DNA from 3 places in the Terribacillus saccharophilus genome. Region 1 is predicted to be linked to each of the others. Evidence: predicted binding sites of a transcription regulator. Region 1 holds the regulator's gene; each other region holds the start of a gene.
What was found. The regulator CtsR, encoded in region 1, represses protease genes until heat stress. The targets are predictions, from matches to a motif close to ATGGTCAATAAAGGTCAAACA.

Region 2: the regulator CtsR is predicted to act here: its motif matches at 4,463-4,483, upstream of GZ22_RS03540 (ATP-dependent Clp protease ATP-binding subunit).
Region 3: the regulator CtsR is predicted to act here: its motif matches at 8,219-8,239, upstream of clpP (ATP-dependent Clp endopeptidase proteolytic subunit ClpP).

Annotation. Positions count from the first base shown of each region.
Region 1 covers NZ_CP008876.1:3,413,899-3,424,362, reverse strand. Annotated here, with positions in the region: gene ispD (2-C-methyl-D-erythritol 4-phosphate cytidylyltransferase) at 1-271, opposite strand, end outside; gene GZ22_RS17015 (PIN/TRAM domain-containing protein) at 364-1,473, opposite strand; gene radA (DNA repair protein RadA) at 1,646-3,022, opposite strand; gene clpC (ATP-dependent protease ATP-binding subunit ClpC) at 3,161-5,590, opposite strand; gene mcsB (protein-arginine kinase McsB) at 5,611-6,678, opposite strand; gene mcsA (protein-arginine kinase activator protein McsA) at 6,678-7,220, opposite strand; gene GZ22_RS16990 (CtsR family transcriptional regulator) at 7,241-7,699, opposite strand; gene GZ22_RS16985 (MgtC/SapB family protein) at 7,827-8,522, opposite strand; rRNA gene rrf (5S ribosomal RNA) at 8,674-8,786, opposite strand; rRNA gene GZ22_RS16975 (23S ribosomal RNA) at 8,899-10,464, opposite strand, start outside.
Region 2 covers NZ_CP008876.1:676,688-687,151, forward strand. Annotated here, with positions in the region: gene pdaA (delta-lactam-biosynthetic de-N-acetylase) at 1-622, shown strand, start outside; gene GZ22_RS03525 (LysR family transcriptional regulator) at 896-1,783, shown strand; gene GZ22_RS03530 (DNA-3-methyladenine glycosylase family protein) at 1,796-2,668, shown strand; gene mbcS (acyl-CoA synthetase MbcS) at 2,780-4,360, shown strand; gene GZ22_RS03540 (ATP-dependent Clp protease ATP-binding subunit) at 4,575-6,716, shown strand; gene GZ22_RS03545 (hypothetical protein) at 6,758-7,456, opposite strand; gene GZ22_RS03550 (ABC transporter ATP-binding protein) at 7,453-8,313, opposite strand; gene GZ22_RS03555 (GntR family transcriptional regulator) at 8,316-8,669, opposite strand; gene lepB (signal peptidase I) at 8,814-9,365, opposite strand; gene GZ22_RS03565 (glycosyltransferase family 8 protein) at 9,447-10,292, opposite strand; gene GZ22_RS03570 (GNAT family N-acetyltransferase) at 10,384-10,464, opposite strand, start outside.
Region 3 covers NZ_CP008876.1:3,223,152-3,233,615, forward strand. Annotated here, with positions in the region: gene GZ22_RS15985 (tetratricopeptide repeat protein) at 1-742, shown strand, start outside; gene trxB (thioredoxin-disulfide reductase) at 835-1,788, shown strand; gene GZ22_RS15995 (NUDIX hydrolase) at 2,081-2,548, shown strand; gene rapZ (RNase adapter RapZ) at 2,563-3,444, shown strand; gene GZ22_RS16005 (gluconeogenesis factor YvcK family protein) at 3,444-4,388, shown strand; gene whiA (DNA-binding protein WhiA) at 4,419-5,369, shown strand; gene GZ22_RS16015 (HPr family phosphocarrier protein) at 5,479-5,745, shown strand; gene sppA (signal peptide peptidase SppA) at 5,869-6,876, shown strand; gene GZ22_RS18925 (RDD family protein) at 6,890-7,522, shown strand; gene clpP (ATP-dependent Clp endopeptidase proteolytic subunit ClpP) at 7,568-8,155, opposite strand; gene GZ22_RS16035 (manganese catalase) at 8,456-9,262, shown strand; tRNA gene GZ22_RS16040 (tRNA-Arg) at 9,680-9,755, shown strand; gene GZ22_RS16045 (hypothetical protein) at 9,815-10,000, opposite strand; gene GZ22_RS16050 (SMI1/KNR4 family protein) at 10,304-10,464, opposite strand, start outside.

The DNA of each region.
Region 1 (10,464 bases):
GACCCATCAGGACACTCTCTTGCCGCTCGCTTCCGCCTTCTGTTAGGTTGATCGGCTTAGTCCATTTCTGTGCAGCCAATAGCTGCTGCATCAATTCACGATCTGATTTGCTTACCACAAGCGTGATTGATGCACACCATGGATCCTGATCGAAAACATTCAGCGTATGAACAATGAGCGGCTTTTGCCCGATTGTAAGGAATTGTTTGTTATGACCTGCCTGCATCCGTTTTCCTTGCCCAGCAGCTAACACGATAGCTTGATAGTGCATCTATTTTACCGCCTTATTTAAAGTCGAATCCAAACAAAAGCGATAACATCCCATGTTATCACTTTTGTCTACTTCTATCATGTTATACTTTTTTACAATGCTTTTTCAAGTAATTTCGGCTTAGCAAAGATCATTCGGCCGGCAGAAGTCTGCAATACACTCGTGATGAGAACCTCGATTGTCTTACCGATATAATTCTTGCCTTCCTCAACGACGATCATTGTACCATCATCCAAGTAAGCCACACCTTGATTATGTTCTTTCCCGTCCTTGATTACCTGGACAGTCAATTCCTCACCTGGAATGACGACTGGCTTCACGGCATTCGCCAAGTCATTGATATTCAACACTGGCACGTTTTGGAACTCACATACCTTGTTCAAGTTGAAATCATTTGTTACGACAATACCATCGATAACTTTTGCCAATTTAACAAGCTTGGAATCCACTTCCGGAATATCCTCGAAGTCACCTTCGTAGAATTCCACTTTTACACTTGGCATTTCTTTTTGGATGCGATTCAGGACATCGAGACCGCGACGGCCGCGGTTACGCTTCAATGCATCAGATGAATCAGCGATATGCTGGAGTTCATTCAATACAAATTGCGGGATGACAATCGTACCTTCTAAGAAATTCGTTTCGCAAATATCTGCGATACGTCCATCGATGATAACACTCGTATCGAGCAGTTTTGACTTAGGCTGAACAGCCTGGACACTATCTTCTCCAGCTTCTTGCTCATCCGCAGTCTTCTTCTTATCCTTTTTCGCCAAAGTCATCATATTCAAGAACTCATCTCGGCGCTTGAATCCGACCTGGAACCCGATGTAGCCAAGGAAAATTGTAACGAACAGCGGCAGAACCTCTGAAACAAGCACAAAACCAATACCGCGGATTGGAATCGTAATCAAGTAAGCTACGACCAATCCGATAATGAGCCCGATGCTGCCAAAGAATAAATCAGCAGCAGGTGTCTTGACTAGTGAGTCCTCCACCCAATGGATGAAGCCGACAATATAATCGACCACCCAAAACAGTAATAAGAATAATAGAATAGCTCCGCCAATCAATCCGACGATCGGGGAATCCAGCCAACCAATGTTGGTAAGGTTCACTAGATCCATCAATCTAGGAATGTAGAGAAACCCAACCATACCGCCTGCAACGATAATAAATAATTGCACGATTCGCTTTAACATTACTGTCACCTCCTAACAGAAAGTATTACCTGAAATAAAATATATTAGACGTAAAAATAAATAATTGCAGTTTAACCGTAGCATGTTTTAGATGCCTAGTCAATTTAGGAAACATTACATAGTAGCATAGTTTCAGAGAAAATGTCAAAAAATATTACCAATTAAGGAGAGGTTAATCCTCTCCCAAAACAATATGAAGTGCTTCACTAACAGAGTTGACTCCAACTACTTTAATACTTGACGGGACCGTCCAGCCATCCAAATTCTTCTTCGGTACGATTGCTCGCTTGAAGCCGAGCTTAGCCGCTTCTTGGACACGCTGTTCAATCCTGGATACGCGTCTCACTTCACCTGTCAAACCCACTTCCCCGATCAAGACATCATCTGGCTTGGTCGGCTTGTCCTTAAAGCTGGATGCGATACTGGCAGCTACCGCCAAATCGATGGCAGGCTCGTCCAATCGCATACCGCCGGCAATCTTGACGTATGCATCTTGATTCTGCAGCATAAGTCCAACCCGTTTCTCAAGCACCGCCATTAAAAGCGGCACCCGGTTATGATCTGTACCGGTAGCCATACGGCGTGGGTTTCCGAAGCTTGTAGGAGAGATAAGCGCCTGAATCTCGACAAGAACAGGGCGTGTCCCTTCCATCGACGCTACAACTGTAGATCCAGCTGCCCCCTGCGATCTTTCCTCCAGGAAGATTTCAGACGGATTCGTCACTTCCCTTAATCCTTCTTCCTTCATCTCGAAGATACCCATTTCATTCGTACTTCCAAACCGGTTCTTTACACTTCGCAAGATTCGGAATGTATGATGACGTTCCCCTTCGAAATAAAGAACCGCATCCACCATATGTTCAAGCATTCTAGGACCGGCGATGGCGCCTTCTTTCGTTACATGACCAACGAGGAAAATCGGAATGCCATTTGTCTTAGCAACCCGCATCAGCTCACTTGTACATTCCCGTACCTGCGTAACACTTCCTGGTGCGCTGGTGACTTCTTCCCGATACACGGTCTGAATGGAATCGACTACAACAAACGCCGGCTTCACTTCTTCAATATGCCGTGTGATGTCCTGCAGATTTGTCTCTGATAACACATAGAGCTGATCTGCCTTTACACCGAGACGATCTGCTCGGAGTTTCGTCTGACGGGCTGATTCCTCTCCGGAAATATACAGAACCGGCAATTCCTTCTCTGCCAGCTGTGCACTGACTTGCAAAAGCAAGGTAGATTTACCGATACCAGGGTCACCCCCGATAAGCACAAGCGATCCTGCTACGATTCCGCCGCCGAGCACCCTGTTGAACTCCGGGAGATCCGTTGTTACTCTTGGTTCCTTTTCGGAGTGAATAGCTGTAATCGACTGAGGCTTTGCAGCTGTTGTTGTTGTATTTGAATGACGGAAGGCTGCGCTGCTAGCCGGTGTAACAACTTCTTCCGTAAAGGTATTCCAATTATTGCAGCTCGGGCATTTGCCCATCCACTTGGCGGATTCATATCCGCATTCCTGACATACATACTTTGTCTTTCTTTTTGCCAAACCTATCAAATCCTTCTTCATCATTTTATACGATAATTACGGCATAAAAGTTACAGAAATATATCAAACAAAATTATTATTATAGAAAAAATTACACAAATCAAAGCAAAAAGGGAGGCGAAAACACCTCCCTATTCATTATTTGCCGGTAACGACATACTTACCTTCTTTATCTACATCAATATTCACTTGTTGTCCTTTGCTGATGTTCTCGCGCAGGAGTTCCTCTGATAATAGATCTTCGATATTCTTCTGGATTGCACGGCGTAATGGTCGAGCACCATATTCCGCATCGAATCCGTCATTAGCGATCTTCTCAATAACAGCATCAGTCAGCGTGAATTCAATATCTTGCTGAGCAAGACGTTTCTTAAGCTGATCTGCCATCAACGTCACGATATCTTTCATATGTTTCTTCTCAAGCGGATGGAATACGATCGTTTCATCAATACGGTTCAAGAACTCTGGACGGAAGGCTTTTTTCAGCTCTTCTGTCACTTTCGCTTTCATATCCTTGAAGTTCTGATCTTCGCTATCCATTGTGAAACCAAGTGATTTGCTGCGTTTCAGCTCACTAGCACCTACATTGGAAGTCATGATCAGAATCGTGTTGCGGAAATCGACTAAGCGACCTTTTGAATCTGTCAAACGGCCATCTTCCAATACTTGAAGCAGGATGTTGAATACTTCAGGGTGCGCTTTTTCAACCTCATCAAGTAATACAACAGAGTATGGTTTACGACGGACCTTCTCAGTAAGCTGTCCGCCCTCTTCATACCCTACATATCCTGGAGGAGAACCGACAAGACGTGCAGTGGAATGACGTTCCATGTATTCCGACATATCGATACGAATCATCGCATCTTCATCACCGAACATGGAATCAGCCAAAGCCCGCGCCAATTCCGTCTTACCGACACCTGTAGGTCCAAGGAAGATGAATGACCCTATCGGGCGTTTCGGATCCTTAAGACCAGCACGTGCACGACGAATTGCTTTAGAGATAGCAACAACTGCTTCGTCTTGTCCGATGACACGTCCATGCAGTGTCTGTTCCATATTAAGCAAACGTTCTGACTCATCCTTAGTCAGCTTGGCAACAGGTACACCAGTCCAGATGGAAACAACAGAAGCAATATCTTCTACAGTAACTTCACTGCTCTCCTGACCTTGCTTTTCTTTCCACTGATCCTTCGTCTGATCTAGCTGATCACGCAAACGCTGCTCTGTATCGCGCAGCGAAGCCGCTTTTTCGAATTCCTGACTTTGGACAGCTGCGTCTTTCTCTTTGCGTACTTCCTCTAGCTTTTGCTCAAGCTCTTTCAAGTTTGGCGGAGCTGTGTAAGAGCGCAAGCGCACTTTGGAAGCTGCTTCGTCAATCAAGTCGATTGCTTTATCCGGAAGGAAGCGGTCTGTGATATAACGATCAGAGAATTCCGCTGCTGCACGGATAGCTTCATCCGTAATCGTTACACGGTGATGGGCTTCATATCTGTCACGCAGACCAGTAAGGATCTGAACAGATTCTTCCACAGATGGTTCATCAACTTGGATCGGCTGGAAACGACGCTCAAGCGCTGCATCCTTTTCGATATATTTGCGATATTCATCCAGTGTAGTTGCACCGATACACTGCAGTTCACCGCGTGCAAGGGATGGCTTCAGAATATTGGAAGCATCAATTGCTCCTTCTGCACCACCTGCACCGATAAGTGTATGCAGTTCATCAATGAAGAGGATGATATTCCCCGCCTGGCGAATCTCTTCCATGACTTTTTTCAAGCGATCCTCGAATTCCCCGCGATATTTCGTACCAGCTACGACAGTACCCATATCAAGCGTCATGACACGCTTATCCCGAAGAATTTCCGGTATCTCGTTATTGATAATCTGCTGCGCAAGTCCCTCAGCTACTGCTGTCTTACCGACACCCGGCTCCCCGATCAAAACAGGGTTATTTTTAGTTCGGCGGCTAAGTACTTGAATAACACGCTCGATTTCTTTCTCACGTCCGATAACTGGATCGATATTACCTTCTTTGGCAATCGCCGTAAGATCCCTTGCCAAGCTATCCAGTGTAGGTGTATTCGCTCTAGCAGACTGGCTGCCACGCTGTTTCCCAGCAGAAGACTCATTGCTGCCCAATAGCTGCAGCACTTGCTGACGAGCTTTATTTAAGCTTACACCAAGGTTATTCAGCACGCGTGCTGCAACACCTTCGCCCTCGCGAATCAAACCTAGAAGGATATGCTCCGTGCCCACGTAGGAATGACCAAGTTTTCTTGCTTCATCCAATGAAAGCTCAATTACTTTCTTCGCACGTGGTGTGTAATAAGGTGTACCTGTGATTTTCTGGCCGCGCCCGATCAGCTGCTCGACCTCTTCCTGAATACGTTCTGTTTCCAATCCTAGTGTCGTAAGAGCTTTAGCGGCAATACCTTCCCCTTCGCTCACAAGACCCAATAGGATATGTTCTGTACCGATATTGTTATGTCCCAGACGCACTGCTTCTTCTTGTGCCAGCGCAAGGACCTTTTGTGCTCTTTCAGTGAAACGTCCAAACATCATAGGAATTCCTCCTTGGTCAGTCAGTTATTTTCTAAATGCAACCTCTCTCTAATGAGGGAAGCACGTAATACATCTCGTTCTCTGCCAGATAAGCTTCTTTTTGCATAATGCTGCAGGAAGCCTGGCTGTATTAATACCATTAATTCATTAAGTATGGATTGAGGCATATCTTGTATATACCCAATATCAATGCCTAATCTAACATCCGATAAACAGGTTGCTGCTTCTTTTGATTCAATAATGCGGCTGTACCGCAATGTTCCATAAGAACGGAAGATCCGATCCTCCAGCTGGATACTCAGCTCCTCTGTTAAAGTCTCGCGAGCCTGCCTTTCCTGCTCAACCAACTGACTCACTACACTCTCCAGATCCTCGACGATATCCTGTTCTGATTTCCCCAGAGTAATCTGATTGGAAATCTGATAGATATTGCCTTGAGCTTCGCTGCCTTCACCATAGATACCGCGTACGACAAGTCCCAGCTGGTTAATTGCTGGTGTCAGACGATTCATTTGGTGTGTCATGGTCAATGCTGGCAGATGCATCATTACCGAGGCCCGCAGTCCAGTTCCTACATTCGTTGGGCAAGTAGTAAGATAACCTCTTTCCTCATCGAACGCATAAGTTATCTTCTGCTCAAGCCAATCATCCACTTCAAATGCTTCTGAAAGTGCTTTTCGCAGCTGGAAGCCTGGCAGATACAGCTGAATGCGCAGGTGATCCTCTTCATTTACCATGATAGAGACTTGTTCGCTTTCGGATAGCAAAACTCCTGCCTCCTCCGCATGTTCTGCTAAATGAGGACTTATCAAGTGTTTTTCGACGAATACCTTCTTCTCAATCGGGGACAAATCTGCAATACGTAAGAATTGCAACTTCCCTCGATCATTAAAATCAGCATCCTGATAGCTTTCCTGGAAGAAATCAAGTACGTCATCCAAATCTTCTGCCTTAGCAATCAAAGGAAAAGTGCGATTTTCAAAGTTTCTGGCCAGTCGGATTCGGCTGCTCATGACAATATCACAGTCCGGTCCGTTTTCTTTCATCCAAGGGCTGATGGCATCACTCATAAAATTCTCTAGTGACATTAGCTATCACCCTCTTCCTGTTCATCTGACTGCTGCTCCAGCAAACGAATCTTATCTCGGAGCTCTGCTGCTTTTTCGAATTCTTCTTCCTGGATGAATTGCTGCATAGATTCCCGGTACGCTGCGATCTTCCTTTTTTTCTCTATACCGCTGCCCATCCGCTTCGGTATTTTACCTTCGTGCTTTGTGTTGCCACTGTGTACACGGCGGAAGATAGGATTGAGATTGTCTTCGAAAGTTTCATAGCAGGAAGCACAGCCAAATTTCCCTATTCGGGTGAACTCATTATATGTCAGCCCGCACTTCGGGCAAGCAAGTGCTGCTGGTGCTTGGGAGAAGTGTTTATGTCCTTGAACAGTAGATGGGTTCATATGGAATAGACCAGATAATAAGTTATGCAGGGAATACCCTTCTTGGCCGTAAGAGACATATCCATTCTCTTTCGCACAATGCTCGCAAACATGCATTTCCGTCTTCTGTCCGTTTACGACATTTGTTAAATGCAAGGTTGCTGGTCTTATATGACACTCTTGACATTCCATCCTAATACCTCCTTATCTGACTAGTACTTGATAGCAGTCAGCATTGAAACCAAAATACGGGTCCTGACTTCATCACGAAGCGGGAGAGGGAAGGCTAGTGTCTCCCGGCTGGTTGCTCTAATCATGATCTTCGCTTCCCGTTCAGTCAGTATCTTCTCTTCAGCAAGCCGTTCGATGATACTATTAGCAGTCTGCTGTGAAACTCGTGGCTGTATCATATCAATTACGTCGTCTATCAAACTTGCTTCTGTATGATGCTTTACCCGAATGATACGAATATAACCGCCGCCGCCACGCTTACTCTCGACAAGATATCCTTTCTCAACAGTGAATCTCGTCTTTATTACATAGTTGATTTGTGAAGGCACGCACTGAAAACGATTAGCTACTTCACTTCTCTTTATTTCCACTTCCTGCGCATCTGTTGATTGGAGAATCTGCTTTAGGTAAGCTTCAATTATGTCCGATATATTGCTCACACAAGTCGCCTCCCTTCCTTTGACTTTGACTATCTTTGACTTTATTATATACATTTTGAAGGAGGAATGCAAAGCTCTTCTCCCCTAGCATAGCCTCTAATAACAGAAAAAAACCCTTAAAAGGGTTTTAACTTTTTACTGTACTAACTGATCGGATATTTGATAGGTTAGTTAGTTCCTCAAACAGTTCCATTTCATTTATCGCGTAACGTGTTGCCAGCTCAACATGTAACATCCTGCTGTCATGATGATGTTTCCTCATCTTCATGTTAGTTAATGCCAGATGATGACGTTCAAGTATTTCCATGATAGGTGCTACACCTTCATCTCTATCGAGTTCAATTTCCAGACGATATGCTTTTTGCTTTTTACTTGATAAAAACAGCTTCTCAAAATTATTCAAGAAAATAAGAATCAGTAAGATGATAATAGTAGTGAAAACTGCTTCCATGTACATTCCTGCACCAATAACGAGTCCAAGTCCTGCTACCGTCCAGACCGAAGCAGCTGTCGTAAGCCCTCGCACTGTCGTACCATTTACCAGTATTGTTCCAGCACCTAAGAAACCAATACCGCTGATTACATATGAAGGTATACGCGCGGGATCAAATTGTACATAGTCATGCTCCTCGCTGAAGGCTGTAAAACCATATAAAGATAGAATCATCATCAGACAAGACCCTACACCAACAAGGATATGTGTGCGCAAACCAGCATGGTGATTGCCCAACCCTCGTTCCATCCCGATAGCCCCGGAGAGGAATACTGCTATTATAATTTTCATCATTACAGTTAAAAATTGATCATCAAAGTATTGCTCCATCTGTGCTTCCCTTCTTTCTCTCATTACATTATATGAATATCGACATATTAGTATGAAGTATTTATATCCCCTAATCACCAGAAGTATAAAGCAAGACATACAAAAAGCTCCTGATAAGTTATTGAATAACCTATCAGGAGTTTTTATTCTTGCCTGGCAACGTCCTACTCTCGCAGGGCGAACCCAACTACCATCGGCGCTGAAGAGCTTAACTACTGTGTTCGGCATGGGAACAGGTGTGACCTCTTCGCTATTACCACCAGACAATTCAAGAATTCAATTGAATGAACCCTCAAAACTAGATAAGAAACATGTCTTGCCAGACATCTCATGCGGCCAAGCACCGGAGTGCTTGGACTTTGGCGTTGACTTAAGTTTAGTTAAGTCCTCGATCGATTAGTATTCGTCAGCTGCACGTGTCACCACGCTTCCACCTCGAACCTATCTACCTCATCGTCTCTGAGGGATCTTACTCATTTAAAATGATGAGAAGTCTCATCTTGAGGGGGGCTTCATGCTTAGATGCTTTCAGCACTTATCCCTTCCGCACGTAGCTACCCAGCTATGCTCCTGGCGGAACAACTGGTGCACCAGCGGTGCGTCCATCCCGGTCCTCTCGTACTAAGGACAGCTCCTCTCAAACTTCTAACGCCCACGACGGATAGGGACCGAACTGTCTCACGACGTTCTGAACCCAGCTCGCGTACCGCTTTAATGGGCGAACAGCCCAACCCTTGGGACCGACTACAGCCCCAGGATGCGATGAGCCGACATCGAGGTGCCAAACCTCCCCGTCGATGTGGACTCTTGGGGGAGATAAGCCTGTTATCCCCGGGGTAGCTTTTATCCGTTGAGCGACGGCCCTTCCATACGGCACCGCCGGATCACTAAGCCCGACTTTCGTCCCTGCTCGACTTGTAGGTCTCGCAGTCAAGCTCCCTTCTGCCTTTGCACGCTACGAATGATTTCCAACCATTCTGAGGGAACCTTTGGGCGCCTCCGTTACTCTTTGGGAGGCGACCGCCCCAGTCAAACTGCCCACCTGACACTGTCTCCGAACCGGATAACGGTTCTGGGTTAGAATGTCAATACAGCCAGGGTGGTATCCCACGGATGCCTCCACCGAAGCTAGCGCTCCGGCTTCTAAGGCTCCCACCTATCCTGTACAAGCTGTACCAACATTCCATATCAGGCTACAGTAAAGCTCCACGGGGTCTTTCCGTCCTGTCGCGGGTAATGCGCATCTTCACGCATAGTATAATTTCACCGGGTCTCTCGTTGAGACAGTGCCCAAGTCGTTGCACCTTTCGTGCGGGTCGGAACTTACCCGACAAGGAATTTCGCTACCTTAGGACCGTTATAGTTACGGCCGCCGTTTACTGGGGCTTCGGTTCACAGCTTCGGGACGAAGTCCCTAACCATTCCCCTTAACCTTCCAGCACCGGGCAGGTGTCAGCCCCTATACTTCGCCTTACGGCTTTGCAGAGACCTGTGTTTTTGCTAAACAGTCGCTTGGGCCTTTTCACTGCGGCTTCTCCTTAAAAGAAGCACCCCTTCTCCCGAAGTTACGGGGTCATTTTGCCGAGTTCCTTAACGAGAGTTCTCCCGATCATCTTCGGTTACTCACCGTGCCTACCTGTGTCGGTTTGCGGTACGGGCACCTATTTCCTCACTAGAGGCTTTTCTTGGCAGTGTGAAATCAGGAACTTCGGTACTAAATTTCCCTCCCCATAACCGCCTGGAATTAGTGTTGAGTGGATTTGCCTGCTCAACTTCCTCACGGCTTGGACGCGCATAACCAGCAGCGCGCTTTCCTTATCCTCCTGCGTCCCCCCATCGTTCAAGCGGATTTAGGTGGTACAGGAATATCAACCTGTTGTCCATCGCCTACGCCTTTCGGCCTCGGCTTAGGCCCCGACTAACCCTGAGCGGACGAGCCTTC
Region 2 (10,464 bases), 750 kb from region 1:
TCTAGATGATTCTGGTGAGAAAACAGTATATATCACATTTGATAACGGCTATGAACAAGGATATACAGGCGATATCCTGGATGTATTGAAAAAGCACGATGTACCGGCTGCTTTCTTTATTACGGGGCACTACGTGTCATCAGCACCTGATCTGGTGAAAAGGATGGTCGACGAAGGACATATTGTCGGTAATCACTCGTATCATCACCCAGATTTGACGAAGGTTTCTAAAGAAAAGATGCAGCAGGAGCTTGAGATGCTGGAGGATGCTGTGGCTGAATTGACGGATCAGGACGACATGCACTATCTACGGGCACCCCGCGGTACCTTTAGTGCCCGTTCATTGAAATGGTCTGAAGATCTTGGCTATACAAATGTATTCTGGTCACTCGCATATGCTGATTGGAAAACCGGTGAACAAAAAGGCTGGCAGTACGCGTATGATCAAGTGATGGCTCAAATGCATCCAGGAGCAGTCGTCTTATTGCATTCTGTATCCGAGGATAATGCTGTTGCATTGGAAAAACTGATCATTGAATTGAAGAAGCAAGGATACTCCTTCCGTACGCTGGATGATCTAGTCAAGCAAGATATCCTGCCAAAAGCCATTACGCAGTTTTAAGCTGATCCGAATAGGATCAGCTTTTTTTATTTTGTTTGGATGATTGCGTGGACGATTTCCATGAAATAGTCCTGCCATGTTTTTTTAGATGTATCCTTCATCCTTTTCTCTCCTTTCAGCAAATATGTCATTTAGTACTGATAGGTTAGTGAGTCCTATCCAGCTGCATTACTTTCCAATATTTATATAAAAAGTGTATACTGCACTCATACATAGGAAAAGCTGAATTATTTGATTATTATGATCGGAAAATGCGATTTAAGGAGTGTATATATGCAGATCAACCATCTGAAGACTTTTGCTGTAGCGGCCGAAACACTTAATTTCACTAAGACAGCTCAGCTGTTGGATTACGCCCAGTCGAGTGTGACAGCACAAATAAAAGCGCTGGAAAAGGAATATGGAGTTGACTTGTTCCAGCGTCTTGGAAAGAGGATTTATTTGACTGAAGCGGGAATTAAAATGCGGAGCTATGCAAAAAGAATCCTGGCTTTACATGAAGAAATGCAACAGGAATTTGAAGAGGAGCAAGAAGAGAAAGGCACAATTCTGATCGGCGCATGTGAAAGTCAATGCACCTACCGATTGCCTGAGTTCCTCCGCTTCATACGCGAACAGTATCCGCAGGTGCAGGTCATCCTCAAGCCTGTTCCATCCAGTAAAACCTCGGAGAAAATGCTTCAGGAAGGCGAGTTGGATTTAGCTTTTATTATGGAGCGGGATCAGAACAATGCTTTACTGGAGTCGGTCTCTCTTTTTCAAGAAGAAATCGTCCTGATAAGCTCCCCAAGCCATCCGCTGGCAGTACAACCCTCCGCTAGTCTGGCTGAGGTGATGCAGCATCCTTTGATCTTGACGGAGAAGGACTGTGCTTATCGAACGGAATTAGAACAAGCATTACAAAAACAGAATTTGCATCCGGAGAATGTCATTGAATTCGGCAGTATAGAAGCGATTAAGCAATGTGTAATTGCTGGTTTGGGTTTATCGTACTTACCGCTCATGACAGTGGAAAAAGAATTACAATCTGGTGAGTTAAGCGCTGTAGATTTTGATGAACCAATCAATCAGCCTACAACGAAGCTCCTTTGGCATAAGGATAAGCGCTTGACGAAAGTGATGCATGATGTAATTGATTTTGCAACAAAACAAATAGGATAGGAGATGCTACTGATGTGGGAAAGGCAGCTTAAAGGATCACATACATACGATTATCATTATTTAATGAAAAGGTGGAGTATGGATCAGCTGAATATAGTTGATGCAAAAGAGCATAGGGTGAAGCTTCCGGTTGTATTAGGGGATGGGTCCCAGCATATCGTCGTTCTCCAGTTTAGCGGAACAATTACTGCACCCGCAGTCATCGTGTCTTCTGCAGATTCTTCTAAACGGGAAGAAATACTTTCCTTGGTAGAGGATTGGCTTCAATGGGATACTGACCTTGCAGAAGTTGCTGCTCATTTTGTCGGTTCTGATTTGGAACGACTTTTTTATGCACACGCGGGAACGCCTATCGTTAAAGACACTGACTTATACTATTGCTTGATGAAGACTATCATTCACCAGCAGTTGAATTTAAAGTTTGCCTATACATTGTCGAATCGGTTCGTGGAAGCGTTCGGAACAAAAGCGGATGACGTTTGGTTTTATCCATCACCGGAGATCGTTGCTTCCCTGACTTATGATGATTTACGAAAGATGCAGTTTTCACAAAGGAAAGCAGAATATGTAATTGATACAAGCCGACTTATTATAGAAGGTAAACTGAATCTCAATCAGCTGTCTGCTGCATCTAATGAAGAAATTGCAGACGAATTGACGAAAATCAGGGGTCTTGGAAGCTGGTCTGCGCAAAACTGGATGTTGTTTGGTTTGGGACGTGCTGACTTATTACCAGCTGCTGATATCGGGGTACAAAATGCACTGAAAATCTATGACGATCTCACTGAAAAGCCGACGCCAGCAGCAATTCATGCGCGAGGAGAAAGATGGGCTCCTTACCGCAGTTATGCGACTATGACGCTTTGGAGAAGTATTGAGACCTGATACTAATATCAAGTTTTATAATTTGGTAACAACTATTACTGGGAAGTCGTGCTTTCGTCTGCTATAATAAGTGCATTAGTTAAAACAGGCAGCCATTTAGGAGGCGTAAGTATGGAAAGAAAAGATTTGATTGCACCAGAGCAATACAACATCGTTGATGAAATGGAGCGATTCGTTACAGATGAAGATCGTAAGGCGCTCATTTGGATGGACGAGGCGGGTAATAAGAAGGAAGTAACGTATAAAGCGTTATTCCAGGACGTAAACCGCACAGGTAATGTTCTGAAAGAACTGGGCTTAAAAAAAGGAGATGCGATACTAGTAATGGTACCGCGTGTCGTTGAGGCGTATCACATTTACGCAGCAGCCTTGAAGCTTGGACTTGTGATCATCCCTGGCTCCGAAATGCTGAAAACGAAAGATTTGCAATATAGAATTGATCATGGAAATGTGAAGAGCATCATCAGTTATCATGCCTTTACTGCACAGTTCGAAGATATTGAGAATCAAGATAGCTTAATCAAACTTGCAGTAGGTGGAGCAGTCGACGGCTGGAAGGATCTTGGAGAGCTCAAAGCGGCAGCTTCAGCAGAACTGGAAACAGTGGAAACTTCCAGAGAAGATATTGCACTAATGTCTTATACAAGCGGTACAACAGGTAATCCAAAAGGTGTAGTTCACACACATGGCTGGGGATATGCACACTTACGGACAGCTGCAGAAAACTGGCTATCTGCTTCCAAGGGAGATATCGTATGGGCAACAGCTGCACCAGGCTGGCAGAAATGGGTATGGAGTCCATTCCTTTCTGTTTTAGGAACCGGTGCAACAGGCTTCGTATATATGGGACGTTTCGATGCTAAAACTTATCTCTCTCTTTTAGAGGATTACAAAATTAACGTACTTTGCTGTACACCGACGGAATATCGTCTAATGGCAAAAGTAACTGATCTTGGCAGCTACAAATTAAGTGCTTTGCATAGTGCAGTATCTGCTGGTGAACCATTGAACAGGGAAGTAATTGATGTCTTCCAGAAGAATTTCAACATTATTGTTCGTGATGGCTATGGTCAGACAGAGAGCACATTGCTTCTTGGTATTATGAAAGGGATGGAACCAAGACCAGGTTCTATGGGTAAACCGACACCGGGAAATGAAGTAGTTGTAATTGATGAGGACGGTAATCGCGTTAAAACAGGTGAAGTCGGTGACATCGCCTTGAAGCTCGACAGTCCTGCATTGTTTAAAACATATTTCCGTGAGCCAGAACGCCGTCAGCAAGCGGAACGCAACGGCTACTTCGTCACTGGTGACCAAGCTTCTATCGATGAAGATGGCTACTTCTGGTTCGAGGGCCGCAGTGATGATATCATTATCAGCTCAGGCTATACAATTGGACCATTTGAAGTAGAAGATGCTTTAGTAAAACATCCAGCTGTAGCAGAATGTGCTGTTGTAGCAAGCCCGGATGAAATTCGTGGGAACATTGTTAAAGCATTCGTCATTCTGCGTGAAGGTGTAGACGAAAACGATCCAAACCTTGTTAAGGAACTGCAGACACATGTTAAGAATACGACTGCACCTTACAAGTACCCGCGTAAAATTGAATTCGTCAAAGATTTACCGAAGACTTCTTCTGGCAAAATCAGACGGGTTGAACTGCGCAATCAAGAAAAACAAAATGCAAATTAATTAGAAGCATCGCCTATACAGGCGGTGCTTTTTTGTATTTCCTTAAATATTAGTATAGATACCTTTTCTAAAAAATTATAAAAAATGAGAGCATAACACTTGAAAGTCAAAGAAGGTCAGACTATAATAAAGTCACAAGGTCAAAGATAGTCAAAGTCAAAATAAGACACTTGACCAATAAATGAATCTAACCTATTGGGGAGGTAATTGTATTATGAAATGCCAACATTGTGGTGAACGAGAAGCTAACGTGAACTTGTTAATGCAATTCAACAATCAGAAACAACAATTACAGCTCTGTCATACTTGCTATAATGAAATGAAGAATATGTCTAAAAATCCTGCCGGTTTCGCATCCAATGGCGGAACAATGGATGATTTCTTTAAAAATATGTTCGGCGGAGCACAATCCGGCTTCCAGGCTGGTGCAAACAGCCAAGCGCAAGCTGGCGGCAATGGTCGCGGGCGTGGAGGATTGCTTGATTCACTTGGTAAGAACCTGACAGATGGCGCGCGTGCTGGTCTGATCGATCCAGTCATCGGCCGTGAAAAAGAGGTCAAACGTGTCATTGAGACACTGAACCGACGCAATAAAAATAACCCAGTTCTAATCGGGGAGCCTGGGGTAGGTAAAACAGCAATTGCAGAAGGATTAGCTTTACAGATTGTTGAAGGAAATGTACCTGTGAAACTGCAAAATAAAGAAATCTATTTGCTTGATGTTGCTTCACTAGTGGCAAACACTGGTGTGCGCGGTCAATTCGAGGAAAAGATGAAACAACTTATTTCTGAATTGCAGCAGCGTAAAAATGTCATTCTGTTCGTGGATGAAATTCATCTATTGGTAGGCGCTGGTACTGCTGAAGGTTCCCAAATGGATGCAGGTAATATCCTAAAACCAGCACTTGCTCGCGGTGAGCTGCAGCTGATTGGTGCAACCACATTAAAAGAGTACCGCCAAATTGAAAAAGACGCAGCGCTTGAACGTCGTTTCCAGCCGGTCATCGTAAAAGAACCGACAGCAGAGCAGGCATTGGATATCTTAAAAGGATTGCAGGAGAGATACGAAGCGTATCATCAAGTTTCCTACACAGAAGAAGCAGTTAAAGCGAGTGTGAGCTTGTCTCAACGTTACATTCAGGATCGTTTCTTGCCGGATAAAGCGATTGATTTGCTCGATGAAGCCGGATCCCGTATCAACCTGCTTACTGTAACGACTGATGAGGATGCTATTCAAACTCGTCTTGCCCAGATTGCGAAAGAGAAGGAAGAGGCAGCAGGGCGCGAGGATTACGAACGTGCTGCGTATCTTCGCCAGGAAGAAATTCAGCTGGAACAAAAGCTTGAAGAACCAAAAAATGAAGATAAAGCTGAAGTAACTGTTGAAGTTATCCAGCAGATTGTTGAAGAAAAAACAGGTATTCCTGTGACGAAGATTCAATCGGAAGAACAGAACAAGATGAAAAACTTAGCTGCTAACTTGTCCAGCAAGGTTATTGGACAGCAGCAGGCAGTTGACCGGGTTGCTAAAGCTATTCGTCGCAGCCGAGCTGGCTTGAAATCCAAACAGCGCCCAATCGGTTCCTTCCTATTCGTCGGTCCGACTGGTGTTGGTAAGACAGAACTTACCCGTGCATTGGCTGAAGAGATGTTCGGCACACGTGAATCCTTCATCCGTCTGGATATGAGTGAGTACATGGAACGTCACTCAGTTGCGAAACTGATTGGTTCTCCTCCAGGATACGTTGGACATGAAGAAGCAGGTCAGCTTACAGAGCGCGTACGCCGTAATCCTTATACGATTGTACTATTGGATGAAATCGAGAAAGCACACCCTGATGTACAGCATATGTTCCTGCAAATCATGGAAGACGGTCATTTGACGGACAGCCAAGGCCGTAAAGTGAGCTTTAAGGAGACCGTCATTATTATGACGAGCAACGCGGGAACTGGAGACAAACAGATTTCTGTCGGCTTTACGAAATCAAAAAATGAAGCTGTATCCGTTATTGAAAAGCTGGGTGCATACTTCAAACCAGAATTCCTGAACCGCTTCGACTCTATCATTAGCTTCGAAGCTTTGAAAGAGGAGGACTTGGTGCAAATCGTTGAGCTTATGCTTACAGATTTGACGAAGAACATGGAAGAAGAAGGCTACCAGCTTGAAGTGACAGAAGCAGCGAAACACTTCCTTGCGAAAAAAGGCTATGACCCTCGATTTGGTGCACGACCATTGCGCCGAGTCATTCAGGATCAGGTAGAGGATAAAATTACTGATTATATTCTTGAAGAAGAGAATGTAAGCAGTATGGTAGTTGATTTGGTTGATGAACAAATTACTGTAGTAAGTAAATAATAGAAAAGAGACTCAACGCCTTTGGCGTTGAGTCTCTTTTTTTATGTGGTAGGCTGGGAGTTGCTCGTGCGGATAAAGATCCAGCTTATCAAATAGCATACAATCGCAACTGCACATACCAGTCCGAATGCTGGGAATACAGCTAAATCTAGTATCCAAGTAATGAAGTCAGTTAATCGTTCTTGGATAGTCAAAGACACGGTTATACCGATTAAAGCAATGCCTCCGAGTATCGCGCCCCCAAGAAAACCAAATTTATAGGCGATGATACCAAGTAAAAGTCCGGCAGTAAAGAAAGATATCAGAAGAGCGTAATCAAGCGGCAAGCTATACAAAATACTTTTTAGCTCGGTGCTTGCTCCAATCGGACGAATGATGTGGATGTTCGTTATATTAGCGACCTGAAACACACCGTTTACTACTAATTGTACTCCTGCAAGAAAAGCAAGCATTACAAGATTGATCAACAAAATGAAAATACCAACAGCTGTATGGTAACTCTTCCTGGTGACACCCCTCTTAATGGCAAATGGGAGACTTTCTTGAATTGTTCTGAAACCAAATATAATCATAAAGATATATGCTGGTGCTGTAATGGCGATGTACATAAAGTCCGCAACAGTAACGCCGAGAACAGTTAATACCGTGATACTTAAGACCAGGATAGAACAAAAAATTGTAACGGTACGCCTGCTGTCGACAGCAAAGAAATAAAGTAAAGCCTGTATTTGTTTCATCATGCGCGTGCACCTCTTTTTTCTGTTAAATGTACCATCATATCTTGCAGTGGCACCCCTGAAACTGCCAGGTCACCAGTTAAGTCAGGAGCTTCTGTGGATAGCAGGTATGCTTGTGACGTTCCTGCAAAGCTGGTTTCCTTAATGATTTGTTTACCGTCTGTAAAGGCTTTGACTTGTGCTGCCGGCCCTGAGATGCAAAAGCTTTGAGCTCTGAGTTCTTCAGCACTTTTATGTAGAAGGATACTGCCTTTATTAAAGATAATCACTTCTTCGAACAAATTGCTGACTTCATCAATTAAATGAGTGGACAGAATTATGATTCGAGGATTGTTCTGGAATTCATCTAGCAGTACTTCATAGAAATAAGCGCGAGATGCGGCATCCAGCCCGATATAAGGTTCATCCAACATCGTAACTGGTGCTTTGCTTGCCAAACCAACAATGATGCCAAGTGCAGATTCCATGCCTTTGGAAAGGTTTTTTACTCGTCGTTTTTTATCTAAGTCGAATCCTTCTAGTAGGTCAGCAGCCAGCTCTTTATCCCAATTGGAATAGAGCATTGAGGATATTTTCAATACTTGATGAACAGTAAGGTCTTTTTTAAAATTATCAGCTTCCTTGATTAAGCAAATATTCTCTGTAACAGCTCGGTTATCGAAAGGTTTCATACCATTTATAGTTAATTCTCCGCCTGACGGTTTGTCGTAGCCAGCCAGCAGCTGCATAAAAGTGGTTTTTCCGGCACCGTTTCTACCTAGCAGGCCGTAGATTTTCGGGTCTGTAATTTGAAGGTCGATACCTTTCAAAGCTGTGGCGGTTCGGTATTCTTTAATCAGGTTCTCAGCTACTATCGCCATTTTTACTCTTCCTCCTTAAGCATACGAATGATCTCTTCTTTGGGGATATGCAGTTTACTTGCTTCCTGTTTCAGCGGAATGATATATGCATCAAAAAACTGCTGCTTCCGCTTATCAAGAAGAATCTCCAATGCTGTTTCTGTTACAAACATACCTACGCCTCTTTTCTTGAATAATATACCTTCGTCTACTAGCTGGTTGATACCTTTTCCTGCTGTGGCTGGATTTATCTTGTGGTGTTGAGCAAATTCATTGGTGGAGGGCACCCGTTCTCCAATTTGTATGGAGCCGTTGAGGATGCTATCTTCTAGTTGTTCTTTGATCTGGATAAAGATCGGCTTCGAATCATCAAGCATGCATATGCTCCTTTAAAGTTTAGGGTAGTTGGTTCGTTACTTATGTAACTAACTATATAACCGGGAAGGTGGGAAGTCAACCAAAATTTGGAGATAATAAAAAAACAGTGCAATAGCCTGCACTGTTCGTCACTTTATAATTATTCAGTTAGTTAATCCGATTTGAGGTATTGGATAATAGCGGAATTTCACTTCCCCGATGACGGAACTTTGTGGAATCAAGCCGAACATCCTGCTGTCTTTACTGTTTCTGCGATTATCTCCCATGACGAACAGGTAACCATCAGGAATGGTATCTTCTCCAATGACATCCCGAAGCTTAAAGTTATTCGTAAATAAAGCATCCTTCTGCATAGCATCCTTCATTTCTTTCAGGTAGGGCTCTGCGTGCTTCTTGCCATTTACATAAAGTACATCATTCTTGTATTCAATCGTGTCTCCTGGAATTCCAATTACTCGCTTTACATAGCTTGCATCTTGATCTGGTGCGTCAAAAACAACTTCATCAAATCGATCGATGTTACCGACACGGCTTATGAGGATTTTGTTTTGGTCTTCCAAAGTCGGAGCCATTGATTCGCCATATACGGTACTGGGGAAATAAAAATAAGAGCGGAAAATGAATAGGGCGATTATAGCGATACCAATCGGCAGCAGCACTGCATACAGTGTGCGTCTAGCTTTCAGGGAAAGCACCTCCTTTTGTACCAGTGTAACATATGAGAAGAGCACATAGAAAAAACCGGAGTTATCTTAACTCCGGTTTTACATACAGTTTTATACAGATAAGGAATTTTTAGTTTTAGTGGCGAATGCTGTCTTCGCTAAGTACTCATAATAGCCATCTGTGTAAGGGTGAATAGAACCTTCCTGCCATGGTTTCTCTTCTCCGCAGAAGTGTACAATTGATGGTGTTTCTCTTACTGTGCGAAGCACACGTTCTTCCTTGAGTGATTTAGCTTTATATTCTTTCAAGATAACGTGAGTTTGGGCATTCCATTTCGGATGAAGCATGAGCCAATCATTCCACAAGATGGCGTTAAGGGCATCTTGATCATGCCATGCCAGCTTATCTGGATTTTCGTTGATGAATGTCAGCACCTTATTCGTAATATCTTTTTCACGCCATGCCTTCATATCAATTAGAATCAGACCAGAGTTAAAATAACGATCCTCTTTCGTAATTCCCATTTTCTCCAGACGGCGATGTTCCCCGTAGTCACCTACGGCTGCAACGATATTGCCTTCCATATCGGCCTCGAAAAGTTTTTTGACATCATCTAGTACCAGCATATCGCAATCAACATACAGCGTCCGTTCAATAGCTGGATCCATCATTTCAGGTATGGATATACGGTAGTAAGCAGCTTTAGAAATATGTCGGCTGGCAATTGCGCCTCCGTAAGCATCCAAATTAACATCAAGGAAATCAAGCGGTGTATTGTAGGCAGCTGCAGTTTCCTTCAGCAGCTGTTTCTTCTCTTGGCTAATTCCTCCATCGATGATTGAAATGACAAAATCCTTAGGGTTTGAAGTGTTTTCAAGTAAAGAACTCAATGTCATACCCAAGTGCTGTGCGTAGTTGTCATCTGTCGATGATACAATATGCATTTTCTTCTTCATTGTTCTTCTCATCTCCTTACTGCATATATAGCCGGTTGGAGATGAGACTAAACACATGTAATGGAATTGTAATTAATTTGATAAGAAATGCTTACCCGTTTGTCTCATCATCATTTGTCTTGCTGTTTTCTTTTGCTTCCCATTCTTCCAAAAGCATGCCGTAGACATTGTG
Region 3 (10,464 bases), 190 kb from region 1:
CGATTACGCGGAATGCTTTTATTTGCTTGCCCATAATTATTCTAAGCTTGGATATATGCACGACGCAGAAAAGTACGCTAACTTGTACTTGGAAATGGATCCGGAGGGAGACTTTCGGGAGCAAGCTGAGGAACTATTGACGTATGTGGAAGCTGAGGAAGAGGACGATGAGCTATGGACAACAGAGGAAGAAGATGAGCTCATCATGTTCCAGGAATCGGCATTTTATTATTTAGAGCGGGAAGAATGGCAGTTTGCTTTGCCGATTCTGGAAGAAATGATGAGCATGTTTCCGGAACATATGCTGGCGAAGCATGAATTTGCCAAAGCACTTTTCTTTTCTGGTAATCAAAAGGAAGCAGTGCGAATGGAAGAAGAGCACCTGTTGAGTGAGCAAGTCTCTGTCTACACACATGTGAATCTTGCTATGTTTTACCATGAAATGAATCAATTCGACCAAAGAGATGAACATTTGCGCTTACTTCGCAATATTTTTCCTATCCATGAAGAGCAGCATTTACGTATTGCGTGCACTTTTTCTATGACAGGGCACTATGAAGACGCTGTCGAACGCTTCCTTCACCTGGATAAAAGACGTGTGAAAGGACATGCTTCCTATTATAAGTGGTTCAGCTTGGCCGCGAAGAAAGCTGGCAACGGAGCATATGCTGAAAAGCTATGGCAGGAAGGCAGCCGCAGATTCAGCCATCTGACAAAAGAAGACTTTTATTGGCTGTCTTAAAGCTATAGGCAGAAAGATGGACGTTACGCACAGAATCTTATATGCTAACGAGTAGATAAAACGACTGATAAAGAGGAAAGGGGTTAATTTATATGACTGAAGAAAGAATTTATGACGTAATCATTGCAGGTGCGGGACCAGCTGGTATGACAGCAGCAGTCTACACTTCACGTGCGAATCTTGATACGCTTATGCTGGAAAGAGGTATTCCGGGCGGTCAGATGGCGAATACAGAAGATGTAGAGAACTACCCTGGTTATGATTCCATCCTAGGACCTGATCTTTCCAATAAGATGTTTGAGCATGCGAAGAAATTCGGTGCAGAATATGCTTACGGAGATATTAAGGAAGTGAAGGACGGCAAGGAATATAAAACAGTGGTTGTAGGAAACAAAGAGTATAAAACACGCTCTCTTATTATCACGACAGGTGCGAAGTGGAAAAAGCTTGGTGTACCGGGCGAAGATGAATTGAGCGGACGCGGTGTTTCTTACTGTGCTGTTTGTGATGGAGCTTTCTTTAAAAACCGTGAGTTAATCGTAGTGGGCGGAGGAGACTCTGCTGTCGAGGAAGGTGTTTACCTGACTCGTTTTGCTGAGAAAGTTACAATCGTACACCGGCGTGACAAATTACGTGCACAGCCAATTTTGCAGCAGCGTGCTATGGCAAATGAAAAAGTTGAGTTCATTTGGGATACAACTGTTGAGGAAATCAATGGCGAAAACAATAAAGTATCCAGCGTAACGCTTTTGAATCAGCGCACTGGAGAAAAATATGAAAAATCTGCTGATGGTGTGTTCATCTATGTCGGAATGGTACCATTGAGCGAACCATTCCAATCTCTTGGTATCACAAATGATCTTGGCTATATTCATACGAATGAACGTATGGAAACAGCTGTACCTGGCGTTTTCGCAGCTGGAGATATTCGTGATAAAGAGCTTCGACAAATCGTGACAGCAACAGGAGACGGCAGTATTGCTGCTCAAGCTGCTCAAGGTTATGTAGAAACTCTAAAAGAAGAGCTGAACGCAATCGGCAAGTAATAGGCTCGGCCATTCCTTGTAAATGATTCTTAATGCTGCTGTAACATGGGCGACATAATCATTTGCTATACTGGTTTTAACTAATTGACCCCCTTTTAATAGATAAATTAGTTATTGGCATAGGTGTCTCGGCACCTATGCATTTTTTTTTGTTCTTTTAGGGATTATCGGCGATTTTTGGTAAAGACTTAGGAAACATAATACTGTTTGAAGATAAACAGAAATAGTATAATATAGAGTGATGTGTATAACGAACCAACATGTCCACTTACACAGAGAAAGAGGTGGAAGCATGCAACGTGTTGCAAACTGCATTTTGGCAGTTGATGACAAAGTTCTCTTATTGAAGAAACCGAGTAAAGGATGGTACTCAGCACCTGGCGGAAAGATGGAGCTGGGCGAGTCCGTCAAAGAAACAGCTGTCCGGGAGTTTTGGGAAGAAACAGGATTGACTATACATGAACCCGAGCTTCGCGGTACGTTTACTTTTGTTATAAAGAAAGGCGAAAAAGTTGTACATGAATGGATGATGTTCACCTTCTTCGCTGAGGAATATACTGGTAATCTGCTTGAAGAAAGCCAGGAAGGTAAGCTGGAATGGATAGATAAAAAGAAAATCAAGGATTTGCCGATGGCTGAGGGAGATCGTGATATATTCGCCCATATGTTCAACACAGATGAGCCATTGTTCGGCACATTCGTCTACACGGAGGATCGCCAGCTGCTGCAATCAAAGCTGGATCCTACGACACCAGAATAAAACGGGGGATACGTATGGAGAAACAGTTAAATGAAACCAAGCTCGTCATCATTACAGGCATGTCCGGAGCAGGAAAAACTGTTGCCGTTCAAAGCTTCGAGGACCTGGGTTACTATTGTGTGGATAACTTGCCTCCAGCACTATTGCCAACATTTCTTGATTTGATGCGAGATGCTGCTAATGATATTAAAAAGGTAGCGCTTGTCATGGATTTACGAGGCAGGGAATTCTTCGATTCTTTATTTGAAGCATTGGACAAGCTGACACAGGAGAATTGGTTGGAACCGCAAGTATTATTCCTCGATTCAAAGGATGAAGTGCTCGTAACCAGATATAAAGAAACGCGCAGGACGCATCCGCTTGCGCCGGAAGGTCTTCCGCTTGAAGGTATCCAACAGGAACGTGCATTGCTTGATCAAATGCGTGGCAGAGCACAATTCATCGTGGATACATCGACTTTGAAGCCAAAGCAGCTCCGCGAGAAGATTATGAGACGCTTCAAGGATACCAATTATGAAGAGTTCACGGTGCAGATGCTGAGTTTTGGTTTTAAATACGGGCTTCCAATTGATGCGGATCTCGTCTTTGATGTCCGTTTCCTTCCAAATCCTTTCTACGTGGAGAATCTTAGACCGCAGACGGGCTTGGATGAACCTGTTTCCTCATATGTATTCAAGTGGTCTGATACGCATACTTTCTTACAGAAGCTTGAGGATATGCTTACTTTCATGCTGCCTCAATACAAGAAGGAAGGTAAAAGTCAGCTTATTATAGCTATCGGCTGTACAGGCGGACAGCATCGTTCAGTAGCCATCGCAGAGTATTTGGCTAAACGATACAGTGATAACTATGCGACGCATGTGACGCATCGTGATGTAGAAAGGAAAAGCCACTGATGACAAGGAAGAAAATAGTTGCCATTGGGGGCGGAACAGGCATGCCTGTTCTGCTGCGAGGACTAAAACAGCTTCCTGTCGATCTTTCTGCAATTGTCACGGTAGCCGATGATGGCGGCAGCTCAGGTAAACTGCGTACCGAGCTGGCAATGCCGGCACCAGGGGATATCCGGAATGTCATTGCTGCATTGGCCGATGCAGAACCGATGCTGATTGACTTGTTCCAGCATCGATTTAAGGATGGAAATGGATTGTCAGGTCATTCGATGGGAAATCTGCTGCTGGCAGCGATGACCTCTATTTCCGGAGATTTTTATAATGGTATCAAAGAAATATCACGCGTACTTAAAGTAAAGGGCAATATCTATCCGATTGCCAATCAGAACGTCGTACTGCATGCAGAGATGACAGACGGTGAGATTGTGACAGGGGAATCTAATATTCCTCTTGCAAATAAACAGATTAAACGAGTATTTGTCAGTCCGCTGCCGGTCAAGCCATTGCCGGATGCCATTGAAGCAATCAAGCAAGCTGATTTAATCGTTATCAGTCCAGGAAGTCTCTACACGAGTGTTATGCCGAATCTGATTGTTCCGGAGATTGAGAATGCCTTAAGAGACGCACCAGGCAAGGTTGTCTACGTATGTAATGTGATGACGCAATACGGCGAAACGACGGGCTATACAGCAGGAGATCATATTCAAGCTATACATGATCATATTGGAGCTGATATTGTCTCGACGATCGTCGTCAACAATAGTCAAATTGAGCAAGACATTCGTGAAAATTATGCAGAAGAGCATGCTGAACCAGTCGTTTATGATATCAGCCGCTTAAAGTCTTTGGGACTTGAAGTGGTCGAAGCGGATATTATCGATCATGATCAGCGCAAGCTCCGGCATGATACACATAAAATTGCTAAGCTGCTTTACGCAATGCTGTAAAAGCGAGGCACGAGAAAGGGGGAGAGCTTCGTGAGCTTTGCATCAGAAATAAAGAAGGAATTGACGACCATTCCAATCGAAATGACGGACGTAAAAAGTGAGCTTGCAGCTTTGATCCGGATGAACGGCTCTGTCTCCTATTCGAGACAGGAATATATGCTGGATGTCCAGACAGAGAATGCGGCCATCGCAAGGCGTATTTATACGCTACTGAAGGCAATCTATCAGCATCCAATCGAACTGCTCGTTCGTAAAAAGATGAAGCTGAAGAAAAATAATGTCTATATCGTACGATTAAATAAACAAGTGGATGACCTGCTGCGCAATCTTGAAATTCTGGAAGACAAATTCACTTTTGTCCGCACAATTAGCACATCCTTCACTGATACTGCTGAGAAGCGCAGGGCGTATTTGCGTGGTGCTTTTCTTGCAGGAGGTTCAGTAAATAATCCGGAAACATCTTCCTACCATTTAGAGATATTCAACACACACAAAGAACATAGTGATGCGCTTTGCGAGCTGATGAATACATTCGATTTGCATGCCCGCAGTACGGAGCGTCGTAAGGGCTTTATTACTTACTTAAAAGAAGCGGAGAAAATCACGGAATTTCTCAATATCGTAGGTGCTCACAGCGCTTTGTTTAAGTTTGAAGATGTGCGTATTGTACGAGATATGCGCAACTCTGTTAACAGGCTTGTTAACTGCGAAACAGCGAATCTCAACAAGACGATTGGCGCAGCTTTCCGCCAAGTCGAGAATATCAATTTCATCAAAAATACAGTTGGTATTGGCGCATTACCGGATAAACTGCAGGAAATCGCTGAGCTTCGTGTCCAGCATCAAGATGTTTCACTGAAGGAATTAGGTGAACTGGTTTCCACCGGAAAGATCAGTAAATCCGGTATTAATCACCGCCTGCGTAAAATAGATGAATTCGCTGACAGACTTCGTAATGGGACATCAGTAAAAAAAGCATAAGCAGGTATAAAGCGGATATAGCATGTGGTATACTTAGAAGACACTCAAATGGGTGTTTTCTTTTTCAATGTTTTGATAGCGCTTACTTGGAAGATGGGAGGAATCACATGTGATCCAAAAAACCTTGCGTGTCACCCTGGATACTGGTTTGCAAGCCAGACCCGCAGCAAGCTTCGTCCAGCAAGCCAATCGTTTCAATGCCTCTGTGTTTGTAGAAAAAGGGAACAAATCGGTAAACGCAAAAAGTATTATGGGTTTGATGAGCCTGGCTATAGCCCAAGAAGAATTGATCACCTTGAAAATCGACGGTTCAGATGAGGTGGAAGCAATGGAGGAGCTCACCGCCTTCATTACCACGCCATCGGCAGCTAGCTGATTTTCCCACAGAAAAGTCCTGAATTATTCAGGGCTTTTTTTTTGCTAATATGTGGTAACTGAAGCTATCCTAGTGTAGGCTATGTATTGTAAGATTTTTATAAGATGGAAAGGAGTTTATATTTTGAACGCAAAACGATGGATCGCAATCGGAATCGCAGCTGGGCTGCTCGCCGCATCGGTCGGTTTCCAAACCTTGTTCGCTGTGATTAATAGCAACTTCACAGAAGCGATTGATTCAGCAACAGGAAGCACTTTTATGAGTGAAGAAATTGTTGAAGACGGAGATATGACAAATCGGATAGCGGTGCTGAAAGTAGACGGCACAATTCAAGATACTGGAGAAGAATCTTCTCTATTGGGAAGCGCTACATATAACCATACAGCCTTTTTAGAGCAATTGGAACAGGCGGGTATGGATGACACAGTCGGCGGTGTCATCATCGAAGTGAACAGTCCTGGAGGCGGTGTCGTCGAAAGTGCTGAAATTCACGATAAAGTAGTAGAAGTACAAGAGGAATACGGAAAGCCTGTGTATGTATCGATGGGGAATACAGCGGCATCTGGCGGCTATTATTTAGCGGCAAGTGCAAATAAAATCGTCGCTCACCCAGCTACACTGACAGGATCAATCGGCGTTATCATGTCTACACTCAATTACGCAGAGCTTGCAGATAAAATCGGTATCAAAGAGGAAGTTATCAAGAGCGCTGAGCATAAAGACATCATGTCTGGAGCAAGAGAAATGACGGACGAAGAGCGGGATATCCTGCAATCCATCATTGATGATATGTATGCTGACTTCGTCCAAGTCATTGTAGACGGACGCGGTATGCCGGAAGATCAAGTACGTGAACTTGGAGATGGACGTGTGTATTCCGGTAAACAAGCAATGGAAAATGGTCTGGTCGATGATCTTGGAGATCTTGAAGATACTATCGCTATGATGAAAGAAGAGCAAGGACTTGAAAATGCGGAAGTATTCGAATATACAGGAGATGGCTTTGGTATGGGCTCCTTCTGGGCAACAGCAGCTGAAGGTCTGTTTGTTTCCGATTCTGATTTGCTCGGTATCAAGCAGCTGATGGGCAAATCGAACTCACCTGAAGCAATGTATCTATATACGGAATAGGAGGCGTTAGATTATGGATAAAGAGAAACGTGAGCATCCAGAAGAACTGACGTCATCCGATCAGGATTATTCCAGAACAGAGATACCTGAAACAACGGAAACTGACGAACATACAGCGTCAGATAATACATCGGATGCCTATGAAAATACGTATCAAGAAAATCGAGTTGCTGATAAGGAGATAAAGAATCACCGACAAGAAGAGATTCCTTTATCTCCACTAACAGGTGAACAGCGATATGCAGGCTTTTGGATGCGATTTTGGGCTTATATTGTGGACCTTATAGTTGTATTCAGTTTGACGGGTTTGATCGTCAAACCATTCACTATGATCGATTCATTTCGTGAAGCTACGCTTTGGCTTTGGAGTGTCAGCGGTTTGCTTGGCGGAGTAATATTCTTTGCTTATTTCCTGTTCATGACCAAATGGCGCGGACAGACACTAGGCAAAATGATATTTGGCCTTCGAGTTATTCGGAAGGACGGTGAGCGGCTGTCCTGGTCTGATACACTTATCCGGGAAGTAGTCGGTCGTTTTATTCATCGTCTGCTATTTCTGTTTTTCCTTTATGCAGTAGTAGCTTTCACACCAAGGAAGCAAGGCTTGCACGATATGTTCGCTGACACACTTGTTATCCATGAATGAAAAAAGCCATCCAGCATAAATTGCTGGATGGCTTTTTCTTATGTCTTAAACAGGTTTTTTCTCCATTACTTTGTCGATCAAGCCGTAGTTTACTGCTTGTTCAGCTGTAAGGAAGTTATCACGGTCTGTGTCGCGCTCGATTACTTCAAGCGGCTGTCCACTGCGTTCTGCCATGATTTCGTTTAATTTCTTTCTCATTTCGATGATACGACGAGCATGTATTTCGATATCACTTGCTTGTCCTTGTGTACCACCTAGCGGCTGGTGAATCATAACTTCACTGTTTGGAAGTGCATAACGCATGCCTTTTTCACCGGCAGTCAATAGGAATGCACCCATGGATGCAGCCATACCGATGCAGATAGTAGATACTTTAGGCTGGATGAACTGCATTGTATCATAGATAGCCATACCTGCTGTAATAGATCCGCCTGGTGAGTTGATGTATAGGGAAATATCTTTTTCTGGATCCTCTGCTGCTAGGAATAACAGCTGGGAAACAATGCTGTTGGCAACATTATCATCGATTGCGCTGCCAAGCATGATGATCCGGTCTTTAAGCAAACGGGAGTAGATATCGTAAGCACGTTCTCCTCTGTTTGTCTGTTCAATAACTGTAGGAATTAGATTCATGGTAGATCCTCCTTTGGATATGAGCTCATTATTCTAAGTAATGACTAACCTTATATTACCTAAAAGGTCAATAAAGGTCAAACAAAATACTTACTTTCTTTCGCCTATTCCATGCTTCCCTAGTTAGAAGGCAAATAAACGCTAGAAATAGAGTCTCTCGTTAAGTTTGACTTTCAATAGATAAACTCCTGCAAGCTGGTTTATTTTTCATTTAAATTACATCATTAGGAAATAGTTTAGAAAATTTACCAAGGTGGAATGTAAACAACTGAAACCAACTAAACCCTAGGAGGTAACAACATGTTCCATCATCAGAAAGTACTTCAGTACCCAGCGAAACCAGACAAGCCAGATGCATTGTTTGCAAAACAAATGCAGGAAATCCTTGGAGGTCAGTATGGCGAAATTAGCGTTGCCCTTCAGTATCTCTTCCAAGGTTGGAGTGCTCGTGGTGAAGAAAAATATAAAGATTTGATCATGGATACAGCAACTGAGGAAATTGGTCACGTTGAAATGATTGCAACAATGATTGCTCGTCTTCTTGAAGGTGCACCAGTAAATGAACAAGAAGAAGCTGCGAAAAATCCTGTTATCGGTGCCATTTTAGGTGGTATGAACCCACAGCATGCGATTGTTGCCGGCCTAGGGCCTCGTCCGACAGATAGCAACGGTGTGCCATGGAATGCAGGGTATATCATCGCAAGCGGCAACATGCTCGCAGACATGCGCGCGAATATCAATGCAGAGTCTCAAGGTCGTTTGCAAGTTGCACGTCTATATGAAATGACAGAAGACAAAGGTGTTCGCGACATGCTATCCTTCCTTCTGGCTCGTGACTCCATGCACCAAAACCAATGGATTGCTGCTGCTCGTGAACTGGAAGAGAAGAACGGTATCATCGTACCTGGCTCCTTCCCGAAAGAACTCGAAGCAGACAACTTCTCTCATAGCCTGATCAACTTCTCAGAAGGTGAAGAGTCCAAAGAAGGCAGCTGGGCAACCGGTACAGCTCCTGATGGTGGTCAATTCAACTACGAAGAAGCTCCAACAGCCCATGGTGAAAAACAAGAGCTAAATCCAGCACCAGACTTTATGTATCCAAAATAAGCAGAAGCTAGAATATAGCTAAAGCATAAATGCAAAAAAATGAATAATATTCCTGAGCATCGCTTCGGCAGAACACTCCGCTTTCCACGGGCACGGCCTCAGCCTCCTCGTGGAGAAACCGCCACTGCGGGGTCTTCAGCTCGCGCTGTTCCCGTAGGACAAGGAAAGCTTCGACAGCTTCACTTTGCACGAAGAAAATTGGTTGGTATTTTCGAGGAGTCTACGTGTTCTGCCTACGCTAATTAATTGTACAAATGAAAAACCCGAACTTATACAAATCTTCGTGTGAAGACTTGTAATATAGTTCGGGTTTTCATCTGGTTTAAACACTTTTGTCCCAGCCTCTTTCTATTTAAAAAGAACTTGCTTATACCTGCAGTTTAACGTATAATAATCGTTGTCACATTAATTACATATGCGCTCGTAGCTCAGTCGGATAGAGCGGTGGTTTCCGGTACCACGTCTGCCGGGGGTTCGAATCCCTCCGAGCGCGCTAATAAATACAGTAATAGCAAGGGTTCTGGCAGTTTGCCACCCTTGCTATTTTTTTGTCTAAAAGCAGTTGCAAACATTTTGCAAACCTTCTTGTTCCGAAATAAATTCACCAAAAAGCTTGCCGCCTACTTTACTAACAATAGCAATTGCAGGAGGGATTAAGAAAGCCCATGAAGCTGTTACTCTATCGCTTTCAACAGGATAAATTTCTTGACCTTCAAGAGAGGAATTATCATCTTTCAAGAATCTACCATTCTGAAAATCTTCATCACTTATTTCATCTTCAGTAAGTTCCTCTTCAGGTTGCTCTAGTGTAAATTCATCATCTGAATCGCCAATTACAATAATGACCGGTGTTCCAACTGATTTTGTACCTACATTGCTCTCGCTGGATTGAGCATAAGTAGGACCTATAAATCCTAGAAATAAAACTATTGATAAATAGAGAAAAGAGCTTATTAAACTTTGACTTCATCATACACCTCATAATTTTTTTAGCTGCCGACATTAGATGATATTACCATAGATGTAAAAAAAGAAAATATGCTATTGCATATTTTCTTTAATATCTTCCATATAAGACTTAACATCAGGATCATTATCACGATCGTAAATTACAATTGCTTTCATAAGAAGTTTTGAATCGACTTCTTCGGAGCTGTATTCGACGATGTCTAATAGTAATTCAGCGGCTCTAATACGAATGT